DNA from 2 places in the Desulfovibrio porci genome. Region 1 is predicted to be linked to the other one. Evidence: riboswitches for the same ligand, from Rfam matches in the RefSeq annotation. Region 1 holds a riboswitch; the other holds the start of a gene.
What was found. Region 1 has a riboswitch for cobalamin ahead of FYJ44_RS00780 (anaerobic ribonucleoside triphosphate reductase). Riboswitches for the same ligand answer to the same signal wherever they lie in the genome.

Region 1 (7,281 bases):
GAACAAGGTCTATCTGGGCATCGCCCTTCCCGCGCCCGGCCTGCGCGACCTACGTTCCGTGGAATTGGACGTGCTGAGCTATCTGCTGGGCGGCGACGGCACCTCGGCCTTCTACCGCAAGTATAAATATGAAAAGCAGTTGGTAGACAGCATCAGCGTTGACAATATGAGTCTGGCCCGCGCGGGCCTGCTGACCATCACCGCCCAGCTGGATCCCGGCAAGCTGGAGATCTTCTGGCGGGAATTGACCGGAGATCTGGCCAAACTCACGGCAAAGGACTTCAGCGCCGATGCCGTGCGCCGGGCCAAGTTCAATCTGGAGGACGGCATGGACCGGGCCGGGGAAACCCTCAACGGTCTGGCCTCCTGGAAGGGCGCCATCCAGTTTGATCTGGGCGGAGAGCAGGCGGAGCGCAATCTGCGTTTCACCCAGCGCAATGTGGATGAAAGCCAGTTGCAGAACGCCATTGCCCGCTGGCTTGCGCCGGAACAGGCGCGGGTGCGCGTGCTTGCGCCGGAAGGCGCGGCCCTGCCGGACCTGGACGCCATACTACAAAAGAACTGGCCCGCCGGGAGCGGTGCGCAAAAGACCTCCACGGCCGAAACGAGCGCCGGAAAACGCGAAGTGGTCCAGTTGGGACAGGGCCGCACCCTGATCCTGATTCCCGACGCCACGGTGCCCTATATCTCCCTTGATCTGATGCTGCCCGGCGGCCAGGCCCTGCTCAAGCCCGAACAGCAGGGCCTGGCCGACCTGACCGCGCGCCTGCTCACCGACGGCAGCGGCAAACTGGACGCCCAGGGCGTGGAGCGCTATTTCGCGGAGCGCGCGGCCGCCATTTCCGCCAGAGCGGGCTTGCAGACCTTTGGCATCTCCCTGACCGGGCCGTCACGCTTCAATGCCGACTATTTCAGCGTCCTGGCCGACGTGTTCTCCAAACCGCGCTTTGAGGCCAAGGAACTGCGGCGCGAGGTGGAGAACATGAAATCCGCCATCCGCCAGCGCGCGGACAGGCCCCTGGCCTATATGTTCGCTAAGCTGAATCCTTTTCTCTATCCCGGCGGGCAGTCCTACGGCTTTGACGGTCTGGGCACGCCGCAGAGTCTGGACGGCTTTGACCGCAAGGACGTGCAGGCTTTCTGGACCCGGCAGTCCGGCCAGCCGTGGGTGCTCTCCGTGGCGGGCAGTTTTGAGCGCGAGGCCGTGCTGGCTTTCGCCCGGAGCCTGCCCGCGCCTGAAAGGCGGGACTTTGCCGTGCCCGCGCCCGTCTGGGGTCGGGATAGAACTCTGAACCTGAATCTGCCAGGCCGCAACCAGGCCCATCTGTTGCAGCTCTTCAAGACCGTACCGCCCACCCACCCGGACGCGCCCGCCCTGATGTTGCTGCAGGCCGTGCTGTCGGGCCAGAGTGGTCTGTTGTTCAGCAGCCTGCGCGACGAACAGGGGCTGGGCTATACCGTGACCGCCTTTAACCGCAGCATGCCGGAGACGGGCTTCATGGCCTTCTACATCGGCACCACGCCGGACAAGGTGGAACAGGCCCGCAAGGGTTTCGCCGGCATCATTGCCGAACTCAAGGCCAAACCCCTGCCCAAGGCCCTGCTGGCCGCCGGAAGCAACCGTCTGCTGGGCGAATACCTGCGCGACAGGCAGAGCCTGGCGGACCGCGCCGGTGAAGCGGCCACGGACGCCGTGCTGCGCTATCCGCAGGATTTCCAGAAGCAACTGCTGGACAAGGCAGCCGCTTTGACCCCGGCGGATGTGCAGGCCGTGGCCCGCAAGTACCTGGAACCGGCCAATGCCTATGAGGTGACCCTCTTGCCGTAGCATTCGTGCTTGACGTTTGAAACGCACGCCCCGCCCCGGTCAGCAATGCACTACCGCGGCGGGGCGTTTTCGCGTCTTTACAGGGGCTGTCCGACTGGGTTATCTATGAAGCATCCTTGGAAAATAACGAACATGATCCGCATCTCATGGAGATGACAGGAGCTCCGCTTCATGTCTCACTGCCTCTGGCGTCCCGATATTGCCGCCGCCCTGGAATACGTGCGCGACCGAGCCATTCCGGTCAGTCTCACCTATGACGGACGCCCGCGCGAGGCTGGGCCGCTGCTCTGCCTCGTGACCTTCACTGCTCGCGACATCACGGTTCTGAGCATGGCGGAAACCCCGCTTCCCGCTGAACTGAGCGGCGGGGAATGCCGGATCTATTTCAAGCCGGACATGGAAGCCGAGCCGGAAGAAATCCCGGAGGACGGGGAAGAGCGCGGCAAACACAGCGGGCCGCGCCATGGGTTTTACTGCTCCTGCCGAGTGCGGGAGGTGCGGCGCGATGCCCGGAACCGGTTGACGGAGATCATCGTCAAGACGCCGTTCCGTTTTTTGTGGCGGGAACTGCGCCGCCATGAGCGGCTGCGCGTGCGGCCGGGCATGCTCAATAAATTCCGCTTCTGGTTCGCGCCCATGCTGCCGGAACAGCGCGGTCAGGTGCAGGTCTACATGAGCCACTACAGCCGGGAATTGGAGCAACAGATACAATTGATCGACGTTTCCGCCGGCGGCGCCTTCGTGCGGCTGGTCAATTACGAACTGCTTCATGCCATGGACATTACTCAGGATACGCTCTGCCTGCTTTATCTGGACTGCAACGGGCCGGAAGGCGTCTTCCGCAAATTTTTCCTGGCCGCCAGCAGTACGGCCGTCTGCCGCAATAAAAAAGATACGGCCCTGAACCTGCATCTGCGTTTTGTGCGCTATCTGTCCGCAACGCGTCGGGATGAAACTCTGGACTGGCGGCCTGTGGGTGAGGAGGGCGCGCCCGGCCTGGCTTTCTGGATAGAAAGCCAGCTCGGCAGGGAAGCGGGCGGCGCGGCGGAATAGCCCGCCTTTGCAGTTTTCCGCAGAGGATATGACCCGTTTCGAATCCCTTGCCGTCCAGATACTCAACGGCCGCACTGTCCGGAGAAGCGCCCATTTTCATGACAGCCAGAGCCTCCAGATGTGACCTGCCTCCCGGCAGCCGCCTGTAGCGCGAAACCGCCGCTCATCCCGCCGGCCCGGCCTTTTTCGCGTCGCGGGCGATCATGCCGGGTTTGACGCGTCGTGTCGTCTGTTTGTGAAAAAAAATACATTATAATTCAATATGTTATCACGAAGCAAGGAAGGCTTTTTTCGCGCTTCGCATTGACAGAAGGGGGGGGTTTTGACTATCTCTAGACTTACGGAAGCGCCCTTCGGGGCTTCATAGGGAATCCCGTTCAAATCGGGAGCGGACCCGCCGCCGTACGCCGAACTGATGCCGCTTTTCCCCGTGCGCCACTGGACATGTTCCGGGAAGGCCGAAAAGTGAGCCGGCAAGCCGGAAGACCTGCTTTCGTACATCGTTTCTGTGGATGGATCATCGGCAACGGGGCTTTTGCCGACAGATCCGGCAATGAGGACAAGCTTCCTCCTCCGCCCGTCTCTTGGGGGGAGGTATTTTTACCGTACCAGCCCCCCATGCCCGGAGTTTTTCATGCCCGCCACTATCATTAAACGGGACGGCGCGTCCGTGCCCTTTGATTCCGTCAAGATTCTCAACGCCATCACCAAGGCCAATCAGGCCGTGGGCGGCGAAGACATGTCCCCCACGGACCTGCTCTTCGTTACGGAAAAAGTCTGCAAAAAGCTGGACGAGCGCAATCTCTGCAGCGTGGAGGAAATCCAGGATGTGGTGGAAGAAAGCCTGATCCAGTACGATTACGCCAAAACCGCCAAGGCCTATATTCTTTACCGCGCCGAGCACGCCAAGATGCGCAACGCGGAATCCTATCTCATGGATATTTATAAAAAATTGACGTACTCCCCGGCCATCCGGGAGGACATCAAGCGGGAGAACGCCAATATCGACGGCGATACGGCCATGGGCACCATGCTCAAATACGGCTCCGAGGGCTCCAAGTTTTTCATCGACAACTACATCCTGCCCAAGGACGCCTCGGCCGCGCACGGCAATGGCGACATTCACATCCATGACAAAGATTTCTACATGCTCACGGAAACCTGCTGCCAGATTGACCTGATCCCGCTGTTCAGAAACGGGTTCTCCACCGGGCACGGCTATCTGCGCGAGCCCAATTCCATTGAAAGCTATTCGGCCCTGGCCTGCATCGCCATTCAGGCCAACCAGAATGAAATGCACGGCGGCCAGAGCGTGCCGCATTTTGATTTCGCCATGGCGCCCGGCGTGGCCAAAACCTACGCCAAGGAATACCGCAAGGCTTTCTGCGCCTGTCTGCGTATCGCGGGCGGCCTGGACGCCGCCTCGGCCGAGACGCTGGCCGGGGAACTGCTGGAGGCCGCCGGTCTGAGCCCGGCCGTCGCCATTGACGAGGCCGGGGCCGAGGCGCTGGCCCGCGCCCTGGCTGAGCACGCGTCCGCGCAGTGGCGGGAGTTGGCCGGGCGCGCCCACACGTATGCCGTGGAGGAAGCCCTGGGCAATACGGACCGCCGCGTGTATCAGGCCATGGAGGCGCTGATTCACAATCTGAACACCATGAATTCCCGGGCCGGAGCCCAGGTGCCGTTCAGTTCCATCAACTACGGCACGGACGTCTCCGCCGAGGGCCGCATGGTTATGAAAAACCTGCTCCTGGCCACCCAGGCGGGCCTGGGCAACGGCGAAACCTCCATTTTTCCGGTGCAGATTTTCAAGGTCAAGGAAGGGGTCAACTACAATCCCGGCGATCCCAACTACGATCTGTTCAAACTGGCCATGGAGACTTCGGCCAAACGCCTCTTCCCCAATTTCAGCTTCCTCGACGCGCCGTTCAACTTGCAGTATTACAAGAACGGCGATTACAATAGCGAAGTGGCCTATATGGGCTGCCGCACGCGCGTGCTGGGCAACGTGCACGACCCGGAGCGCCAGGTGACCTGCGGGCGCGGAAATTTGAGCTTTACCTCCGTGAACCTGCCGCGTCTGGGCCTGGAGGCCCACGGCGACGTGGAGAAATTTTACGCCCTGCTGGACGACAAGATTGATCTGGTCTTCCGCCAGTTGCTGCACCGGCTCAAGATCCAGAGCGCCAAGAAGGTGCGCAATTATCCCTTCCTCATGGGCAACGGCATCTGGCTGGATTCCGGCAAACTGGACTGGGACGACAGCATCGGCGAGGTGCTCAAGCACGGCACCCTGACTGTGGGCTTCATCGGCCTGGCCGAGGCCCTCAAGGCCCTGCTGGGCGTGCACCACGGCGAGAGCGAAGAGGCCCAGAAGCTGGGCCTGGAGATCATCGGGCACATGCGACGCCGCGCCGACGATGAGGCGGAAAGGACCGGCCTGAATTTCTCGCTTATCGCCACTCCGGCGGAAAGCCTGAGCGGGCGCTTCGTGGCTCTGGACCGGGAGCGCTACGGCAGCATTCCCGGCGTCACGGACCGCGACTATTACACCAATTCCTTCCACGTGCCGGTCTACTATCCCATCAAGGCCTTTAAAAAGATCCAGCTGGAAGCGCCCTACCATGCCATGACCAATGCCGGACACATCACCTATGTGGAACTGGACGGCGATACCTGCAAAAATCTGCAGGCCTTTGAGCGGATCATCCGGTACATGCACGATCAGGGCGTGGGCTACGGCTCCATCAACCATCCGCTGGACCGTGACCCCGTCTGCGGCTATACGGGCGTCATCGACGACGTCTGCCCGCGTTGCGGCCGCCGCGAGGGCGAGGGCGTGAGCCTGGAAACGCTGCGGGAACTGCGCAGGAAATTTCCGCAGACCCCCAAATGGGAATGAGCAGGCGGGGCGGATCACCATGCGATTGAATCCCGGTTCTCCGGAACCGGGGAAAACATTTTATAACGTTAGAGCAATATAACGTTACATTGCTTTGGCGGCTGCGAGAGCAGTCGCCCGCCACGAAAGGCGTAAGCGCAAGTTATTCGCGCTGTTGAGCGCGGAAGTGACCGGCTTCAAGCATTAAGAATGTAAGTTCTTAGTATTAATCTGCTCTGAGAATGAAAAGGAGACTGTGGCAATGCTGATGGAATCACGCTTGTTTGAGGAAACGAAAGTGAAACAGAAAATGGTGGGCCAGGGCGTGGGCTTTGAGCGCATCCGCCGGATCACCGGTTATCTGGTGGGCACCCTGGACCGCTTCAATAACGCCAAGCGCGCCGAGGAGCACGACCGGGTCCGGCATGCCTGAACACGGCATCGCTTCCACAATGCCGGACCGGACGCGGTTGCGTCTGTCCGGCATTGTGGAGGAATCCATTGTGGACGGCCCGGGCCTGCGCTTCGTGCTCTTTACCCAAGGCTGTCCACACGGCTGCAAGGGCTGCCATAATCCGGAAACGCACGACCGGGAGGGCGGTTTTGTCCGTGACGTGGAGGGAATCCTCGCGCAATACGACGAAAATCCGCTTCTGGCCGGCGTCACTTTTTCCGGCGGCGAACCCTTTCTCCAGGCCGGGGCGCTCTGCGCCGTGGCCGAAAGAGTCCGTGCCAGGGGCGGTGACGTGGTCACCTATACCGGCTATACTTATGAAGTCCTGCTGGCGCGGACGGAACGCGGCAATGAGCCGGACATCGCCCGCCTGCTGGAATTGACCGACCTGCTTATCGACGGGCCATATGTGGAAGCGTTGCGGGATCTGGAACTGCTCTTTCGAGGCAGCTCCAATCAACGGCTGCTGGACAGGAAGCAACGGCGCGCGCTGGCCGCCGGGAAAGGCCGAAACGTGGCCTGAGTCCGGCGGTCCGGATTCAGGGCCGATCACCGTCCGCAATCTTGGCCAGATAGGGCGCAAAGGCGACGTCCATGCCCTGAATGTGCTCAATAAGCCAGTTTTTCAGAAAATCCAGCACTTCCATATCCACATTGGCCTTGCCGTCCGAAACCGCGTCGCGGAACTCCATGACTTTGGCCTTGAACTGCTCGTGAATCTGGATGTGCCGGTTCGCGTCCGGGTAGTCGGAGTGACAGAAAAAGATTTCCTCAGTGTTGAAATGGGTGAAAGCATAGCCCGCCAGAGCGTCCAGCACTTCCAGAAGGGTCTTTTCGTCCCTGCCGTTCCGGATGGCCCGGTGCAGCTTGTTGATGTAGGACAGCAGCAGCTTGTGCTGCCCGTCAATGGCCGGCACGCCGGTGGACAGCGCGTCCGACCAGACAACAATGCCGTCGTTGGCGGGCTGGAGAGCTGTCTGCCGTCCCGTTTGCGCGCCGTCGGTGAATTTTTCCACCTGAGACAGGCAGGAATTGAGAAATTCCAGGTCGCTGTCGAATTTTTTC
Region 2 (7,281 bases), on a different contig from region 1:
CGGCGCTGTCCTCGTCCTCGCTTCCGGCTGTGGCCTCCCCGGCTTCCATGGGCCGGTTTTCTTCCGGCTCCGCCCGTTCAGCCGATTCCGCCGCTGCTGTCAATCCCGCCGGGGCGTTCCCGGTCCGGGAATTTTTTTGGGGGGCTTTGGCGGCAGGAGCGTCCGTCGTGGACGCGGGCAACGCCTCCTCCGCCGTCAAAGCCGGGGCGACATCGGTTTGCGTCGCGCTATCCGCAGGCGCTGCGGTTTTTTTTGCACGCGGACCTCGCGTGGTGCTGCGGGCGCGTCCGGGAGCGGCGGCCGCGCTTGACGGTGCCGCCTCAGCGTCATCCGGCCCGGATACCGCCGGGGCCGCGGCTTTTGTTCCGGATTTGGCTGTGGCGGTGCGGCTTTTGCCCGTGCTCCGGCTCGGCGCGCGTTGGGCCTTGGCCGGGCTTTCCTCAACGCCTTCCGGGCTTTTGGCCGCCGTACGCCTGCCGCCGCGCGGCTTGCGCGCGGGAGCGTCCGTGGGGCTTTCCGTGGCGGCGTCGGCATCCGGCGCGGCCGCCTTGGCACTTTGGGCGCGGGGCGTGCGGGCCGTTTGAGCGGCGGGCTTTTTGGCGCTGCGGGAAGATGTGCGGCGTTTGGGGGCGGGAGCTTCCGCCGGGGCTTCGCCGGAAACGGCGGGGGCTGTGGAGGCGGAAACGGAAGAAACAGAGGCGTCCTGGCTTGCGCCATCCGTGGCGGGGGACGCGGCCACGGAGAAATCCTGGTCAGTGGTCATGAAAATCCTTCTGGCGGCAGTCTGAAAACAGCGCCGCGAAAAAATTTGTGGGTCGGTCTGCCGGACTCCGTATGAGATATCGCGGCAGCAGCGCCATTACGGGCGCGCGTTTGCCGCAGGCATGCCGAACCTTATTTCAATAAGATACGTCTTTTGTAAAAATATGCAAGAAGTCCTGTGCGGCCCGCCCCGCAGTACAGACGGCCGGAAGAAAGGCTCCGCGCGGACGGCGTCAGCAATTTTCGAGCACGCGCAACTCCGCCGACAAGCGGCCGGAATTGGAGCGCAACACCACGTAGCCGCCCTGAGCCAGCGCGCCGGGATTGACCACCACGGTGCGGCCCACGCGGTCCACGGCTCTGGCCTCATGGATATGGCCGCAGAGGCAGATGTCGGGCTGGGCTTCCTCCAGAAATTCGCGCACCGCCGTGGAACCCACATGGACATCGCCGGGGATTACGTCGCAGGCCGTATCCTTGGGCGGGTTATGGGAAACCAGCACCGTGTGCGGATAGCGACGGGCGCGCTGCCAGCAGGCGTCCAGCCAGGTCGCGAAGGTGGATTCGGGAAACTCGCTGGGCGTGCCGAAGGGCGTGAAGGTGGAGGCCCCCACGCCGAAAATGGCCGTATCCGGCGTCAGTTCGCGGGTGATGGTATGCAGGTTCCAGCCCTGCTCGCTAAGCCATGTGTCCACTTCGGGCCGGTCCATATTGCCGATCTGAGCCCAGACCGGCAGGTCGCGGGCGCGCAGAGCCTCCATGACCAGTTCGGCCTGCTTGACGCCGCCGGTGATGGTCAGGTCGCCGGTGACGATGATGCCGTCAGCCTGGGCCAGTTCCGGAATCCGCTCGAAGCAGGCGGGCTCGTCGTGGATGTCGCCTACGGCGATCCAGAGATAATCCTGCGCATCGGCACTTGGCATGGCGTCCCATCCTTTGTTATAAGAATCGTAACGCAATCCTGCCATAACTCGCCACGGATGGAAAGGCCCGCCATGCATCCCACACAGCCCGCATTCACCTTATCCGCGGAACCCATGGAATCCGAGGCGTCCGTCGCGGCGCGCAAGGCCGCCCTGCGCGAGCGCATCCGCAAACTGCGCCGCAACCACCCGCCGGGCCTGGCGCGGGCGCGCAGTCTGGAGGCCCAGCAACGCCTGCTGGAGGCCCCCTGCTGGCGCAACGCGCGCTCCGTGGCGCTCTATGTGGCGCTCAAGGGCGAACTGTCCACCGACAAATTGCTGGATGCGGCCTGGAAGAGCGGACGCACGGTCTGGCTGCCGCGCGTCCGGCCCGAAGAGCCGGGGTGCATGGAATTCGTGGCCTGCACGGGGCCGGAGCAATTGCGGCCCGGCCCTTTCGGCCTGCGCGAACCGGAGGACAGTCTGCCGGGTCTGGGCCCGGAAGAGGCGGGCAAGGCCTTCAAGCCGGATCTGCTGGTGCTGCCGGGTCTGGCCTTTGACCGGCGCGGCGGCCGCCTGGGTTTCGGCGGCGGCTATTATGACCGCTTTCTGGACAGCGGACTGACCTGCCCGCGCGTGGGCCTGTGTTTCGCCTTCCAGATCACCAAAAACCTGCCCCTCGAACAGTGGGACCAGCGCGTGCACTATCTCTGCACGGAAGAGCAATTCCTGTGTCTGTAAATTACATTCCCTTTCAGTTCCCCGGCCTTGAAAACGTCCGCTGCGCCTTTCAGGTCCGCGCGGCCATGCCCGGCGGCAGGTATCGCGACGCGTATGACGGCGGCAACATCTCCTTCAGCACGGACGACGACCCGGACCGTGTGACGGGCAACCGCCGGGGCATGCTGGCGGCCTTGCAGGCGTGCGGGCTTGCGGCCTGGGCGGAACTCAATCAGGTGCACGGCGACGCGCTGGTCTTTGAGCCGGAAGCCGTGGCCTGCGAAGCCCGGCCCGCGGCGGAGGGCGACGGCATGGTCACCTCCCGGCCCGGCCTGGGCCTGCTGATCAAGACAGCGGACTGCCAGCCCATCTTGCTGGCGCATAAAAGCGGCCGCTATGTGGCGGCCCTGCACGCGGGCTGGCGGGGCAACCGTTGCGATTTTCCGGGCACGGGCGTGGCCCGTTTCTGCGCGCGCTATGATCTCAAAGCCCGCGACCTGCTGGCTGTGCGCGGTCCCAGCCTGGGACCTGGGCGGGCGGAATTCGTCAATTTCGAGCGGGAATGGAGCGACGACTTCCGGCCTTGGTTCGACCTGGACACGCAAACCATGGATCTCTGGAGTCTTACCCGCTATCAGTTGCGGCAGGCGGGCCTGCCCGAGCGCCAGATTTACGGCCTGGATCTCTGCACGGCCTCCAATACCGCGCAATTCTTCTCCTACCGGCGGGAGAAAAAGTCCGGCCGTCAGGCCAGCCTGATCTGGATCGCGGCCTGAGCCGCGCCCGCATTGACAGCGCGCCGCGCCGCGCCTAAGGTGCCTTGTGGCAACGGTAGCCGGACCCGCCGTAGCGGCGCGCACCGGCTTGAAAAGGGAATCCCGTGTGAAACGGGAGCGGACCCGCCGCCGTGAGATCCATCAACCGCGCCCCATCTTGCGCCACTGGAAACGGGAAGGCCGGGGCAAAGGGATCAAGCCGGAAGACCTGCCGTTGTCCCAACTGCCCGCCGTAAACGAGCATTTCAGGTGTTGGATGCTCAAGGCGCGGCAACGTCTCCGGCAACGGGTTTTTGCCGGTCAGGCAGAGGAAATACGGGCCTCTTCCAGTATGGAAGAGGCCTTTTTTTGTCCGCAAGCCCCGCAGTGTATGCCTACAGACGCCGCTTTTGCTTTTTCCAGGCCGCCCGAATCGCGGTCCCTGCGCCTTGCGCTGGCCGGACTGGCCGCGCTCTGGCTCATTTCTCTGCCGCTGGCCTGCCTGCCGGGGCCGTTCCCGCTGGGCGCGGGCGAGGTCTTTCAGACGCTGGCCGTCAGCCTGGGCCTGAGCGACGCGCCGGTGGACGCCTCCCGCCTGCTGGTGGTGGGGCAGATCCGTCTGGCGCGGGTCTGCCTGGCGGCCTTGTGCGGCGGGGCTTTGGCCGTGGCGGGTGTGGCCTTGCAGGGCGTGCTGCGCAATCCCTTGGCCGATCCCTTTACGCTGGGTATTTCCGCGGGCGCGGCCTGCGGCGCGAGCATGGCTATAGCGCTGGGCGGCGGTCTGGCCGTCTGGTTCGGACTCTCCCAAGCCGGGCTGGTGGCTCCCGCCGCCTTGGCCGGAGCCCTGCTGGCCCTGTGCGGCGCGTTGTGGCTGGGACGGAGCAGGGGGGATTTCAGCCGCGAAAGCGTGATTCTGGCGGGCATTGCCGTGGCCGCCTTTCTGGGAGCCCTGGTGGCTCTGGTCAAGGCCCTTAACGAAGAATCCGTGACCAGCATCGTGTTCTGGATTCTGGGTTCCCTCCAGGGACGGGGCTGGGACAGTCTGCCCCTGCTGCTGGGTACGTTTGCGCCGGGTTTGCTGGCTGTGGGGCTGGGCTGGCGGGCCCTGGACGTGCTTTCCCTGGGTGACGAGCAGGCCGCGCAACTGGGCCTCAACGTGGGCCGGGCGCGCTTCTGGTTCCTGGCCGGGGCCAGTTGCATGACGGCGGGGTGCGTGGCCGTGGCCGGGGTGATCGGCTTTGTGGGCCTGGTGGTGCCGCATGTGCTGCGCCTCTTGCTGGGGCCGGGACACGGTCCCCTGCTGACGGGCGCGTTTTTCGGCGGCGGTGTGCTGCTGATCTGGGCCGACGTGCTGGCCCGCAGCGTGTTGGGCGGCGGTCAGGAATTGCCCGTGGGCGTGGTCACGGCCCTGCTGGGCGGACCGTTTTTCGCCCTGCTAGTGCGGAGTCGCTGATGCCCGGCGAAAGACTTCTGTCCGAAAAAGTGATGCTGGACGTGCGCGGCCTGACGGCGGGCTATGGCGCGCGGCCCGTGCTGCGCGGCATAAGCCTGAAGGCGCGCGGCGGCGAAAGTGTGGCCCTGCTTGGACCCAACGGCAGCGGCAAGACAACTTTGCTGCGCTGCATTTCCGGCGTGTTGCGGCCCCAGGGCGGCGACATATGCCTGGCCGGCAAATCGCTGGAGCGCCTGCGTCCGCGTGAGCGCGCCCGGCTGGTCGCTGTGGTGCCGCAGCGTGCGGAATGTCCGCCCGGCCTGAGCGTGCGCCACATGGCGCTGCTGGGGCGCTATCCCTATCTCTCCTGGCTGGGCAGCTACGGGCGGCGGGATTACGAAGCCGTGGAGCGGGCTCTGGCCGCCACCGGAGCCGCCGGGCTGGTCGGACGCCGCGTGGACGAACTGTCCGGCGGGGAGCTGCAGCGGGTGCTGCTGGCGCGGGCTCTGGCCCAGGAAAGCCCGCTGCTGTTGCTGGACGAACTGGCCGCCGGTCTGGATCTGGCCCGCATGGTGGAGCTGTTCGACTTGCTGGAGCGCCGCCGGGCCGCCGGGGCCTGTGTGCTGATGGCCATGCACGACTGCAACCTAGCCTCCCTGTATGCCACCCGGCTGATCGGCCTGAAAAACGGACAAATGCTTTTTGACGGTCCCGCGTCCGAGATTTTTACCGAGGAGAAGCTCAGTGCCTTGTACGACATTCCCATCCGCGTTTTTCCGCATCCTCGTTGGGGACTGCCCCAGGCTCTGCCGGGCCGCGCATCCGGGCCGTGGAGCGGCGATTTTTCTGCCGCTGCTTCTGACCCTGACGATCCTGCTGCCGACGGGGCGGACTGAGGCCGCCGCGCCCATTGAAGTGACGGACGACACGGGCGTCAGCGTGCGGCTGGACAGGCCCGCCACGCGGATCATCGCCTTGTACGGCGCTTACAGCGAATTGCTGCTGGCCCTGGACGCGCGCAATCTGCTGGCGGCCCGCACCGTGGCCGACGCCCAGTTGCCGGAACTGGCGGACCTGCCCGCCGTCGGAACCCACATGCGGCCCAACGCGGAGCTGATCGTGGCCCAAAAGCCGGACCTGGTTCTCCAGCTTGCCGGACGGCGCGAGGCCCTGTTGCAGACCGAGGCTCTGCGCAAGCTGGGCGTCAATGTGCTGACCTTTGAAATGGATTCCTTTGACAAGATGTTCGGCGTGCTGGAGAAGCTGGGACGGCTCACGGGCCGGGAGCGGCAAGCCGCCGGGCTGATCCGGGACTGGAGCGCGCGCCTGGCGGCGCTGCGGGCGCGTAACGCGGGCCGGAAGCCGTTGCGCGTTTTTTATGAAGTACGCTATCCCAACCTGCTGGCCGCCGGACAGGGCAGCATCGTTAATGAAATTATCGCCGCGGCGGGCGGTGAAAACGTGGTCGGCGACGACAAAAAGCTGGTGCGTTTCAATGAAGAGGCCCTGATCCAGGCGGACCCGGACGCTTACCTGATCCAGAAGGGCCCCATGAATCCCGATCCGCAGCCGCTGACCGAACGCGCCCATTACCGGGATCTGCGCGCCGCGCGCGCGGGCCGCGTGCTGGTGGTGGACGAGGACCGCTTCGCCCGGCCCGGCCCCAGGTCCGTGGAGGCGGCGGAAGAACTGGAAAAATGGTTACACCCAGCGGATGAGCGAGAAAAGCAATGAACGGAACTCTTTACGGCGTGGGCGTGGGCCCCGGCGCGCCCGACCTGCTGACCCTGCGGGCCGTGAATGTGCTGCGCGCGGTGGATGTGATTCTGGCGGCGGCTTCGCCGCGCAACGACTATTCCGCCGCCCTGGATACGGCCCGGCCCCATCTTCGGCCCGACGCGCGTCTGCTGCGGCTGGAATTTCCCATGACCCGCGACGCCGGAGTCTTGCGGGAAGCCTGGCTCAAGGCCGCCCAGGCCGCACGCGAGGTGCTGGAAGGCGGCGAAAGCGCGGCCTTCCTGACCATCGGCGATCCGCTGATCTACAGCACTTTCGGTTATCTGCTGCGCACCCTGCGGGAAATCGCGCCCCATCTGCCGGTGGAAATCGTGCCGGGCATCACCTCCTTCCAGGCCGCCGCCGCGCGCACGGGCACGGTGCTCTGCGAGGGCGGCGAGAGCCTGCGCATTCTGCCCGGCATCAACGGACGGGATAATCTGGCGGCGGAACTGGCTGGCGCGGATACGGCGGTGATCCTCAAGGCCTACCGCAACTTCCCGGGCATTTGCGAGGCCTTGCGCGCCACGGAGCGCTTGGCGGACGGCCTGCTGGCCAGTCATGTGGAACAGCCGGAAGAACGCATCCGGCGCGGCGTGGACGGGATGGACGGCACGCCGCCCTATATGTCGTTGATTATAAGCCGGAATCCGGCGGCGAAGCCGGGCCAATGACGGCAGTTTCAGACGGATGACGGCGAGGGCCGCCGCGAGGGCGGCCCGTCAAGGCGTCACAAGAGATTCTTTCTGAAGTTATCAAAAAACAACGTGGCGCGGCGAAGCAGCCGGCTGAATCCGGCCCGTTTTTTCTGGTTCCGGGCTATGCTCAGCGTTCGCCGGACTGCGCGGCGCTCTCCCAGGCATAGGGGATGGCCGGATCGTCAGGCGGGCGGCGTTCTCCTTCGGCGGGGTCGTGGGGAATGTCCGCGCAGTTG

Region 2: linked by a shared signal. The riboswitch ahead of FYJ44_RS05425 (FecCD family ABC transporter permease) and the one ahead of FYJ44_RS00780 (anaerobic ribonucleoside triphosphate reductase) in region 1 are both predicted to bind cobalamin.

The regions. Positions count from the first base shown of each region.
Region 1 is NZ_VUMH01000001.1:171,419-178,699, reverse strand. It holds gene FYJ44_RS00790 (M16 family metallopeptidase) at 1-1,828, shown strand, start outside; gene FYJ44_RS00785 (peptide synthetase) at 2,000-2,881, shown strand; cobalamin riboswitch at 3,209-3,390, shown strand; gene FYJ44_RS00780 (anaerobic ribonucleoside triphosphate reductase) at 3,516-5,783, shown strand; gene nrdD (anaerobic ribonucleoside-triphosphate reductase) at 6,025-6,195, shown strand; gene nrdG (anaerobic ribonucleoside-triphosphate reductase activating protein) at 6,188-6,739, shown strand; gene FYJ44_RS00765 (bacteriohemerythrin) at 6,756-7,281, opposite strand, start outside.
Region 2 is NZ_VUMH01000004.1:85,331-92,611, reverse strand. It holds gene FYJ44_RS14590 (Rne/Rng family ribonuclease) at 1-763, opposite strand, end outside; gene FYJ44_RS05440 (metallophosphoesterase family protein) at 996-1,685, opposite strand; gene FYJ44_RS05435 (5-formyltetrahydrofolate cyclo-ligase) at 1,800-2,405, shown strand; gene FYJ44_RS05430 (purine nucleoside phosphorylase YfiH/LACC1 family protein) at 2,396-3,160, shown strand; cobalamin riboswitch at 3,197-3,390, shown strand; gene FYJ44_RS05425 (FecCD family ABC transporter permease) at 3,531-4,592, shown strand; gene FYJ44_RS05420 (ABC transporter ATP-binding protein) at 4,625-5,467, shown strand; gene FYJ44_RS05415 (ABC transporter substrate-binding protein) at 5,487-6,305, shown strand; gene cobI (precorrin-2 C(20)-methyltransferase) at 6,302-7,021, shown strand; gene FYJ44_RS05405 (dTDP-4-dehydrorhamnose 3,5-epimerase family protein) at 7,173-7,281, opposite strand, start outside.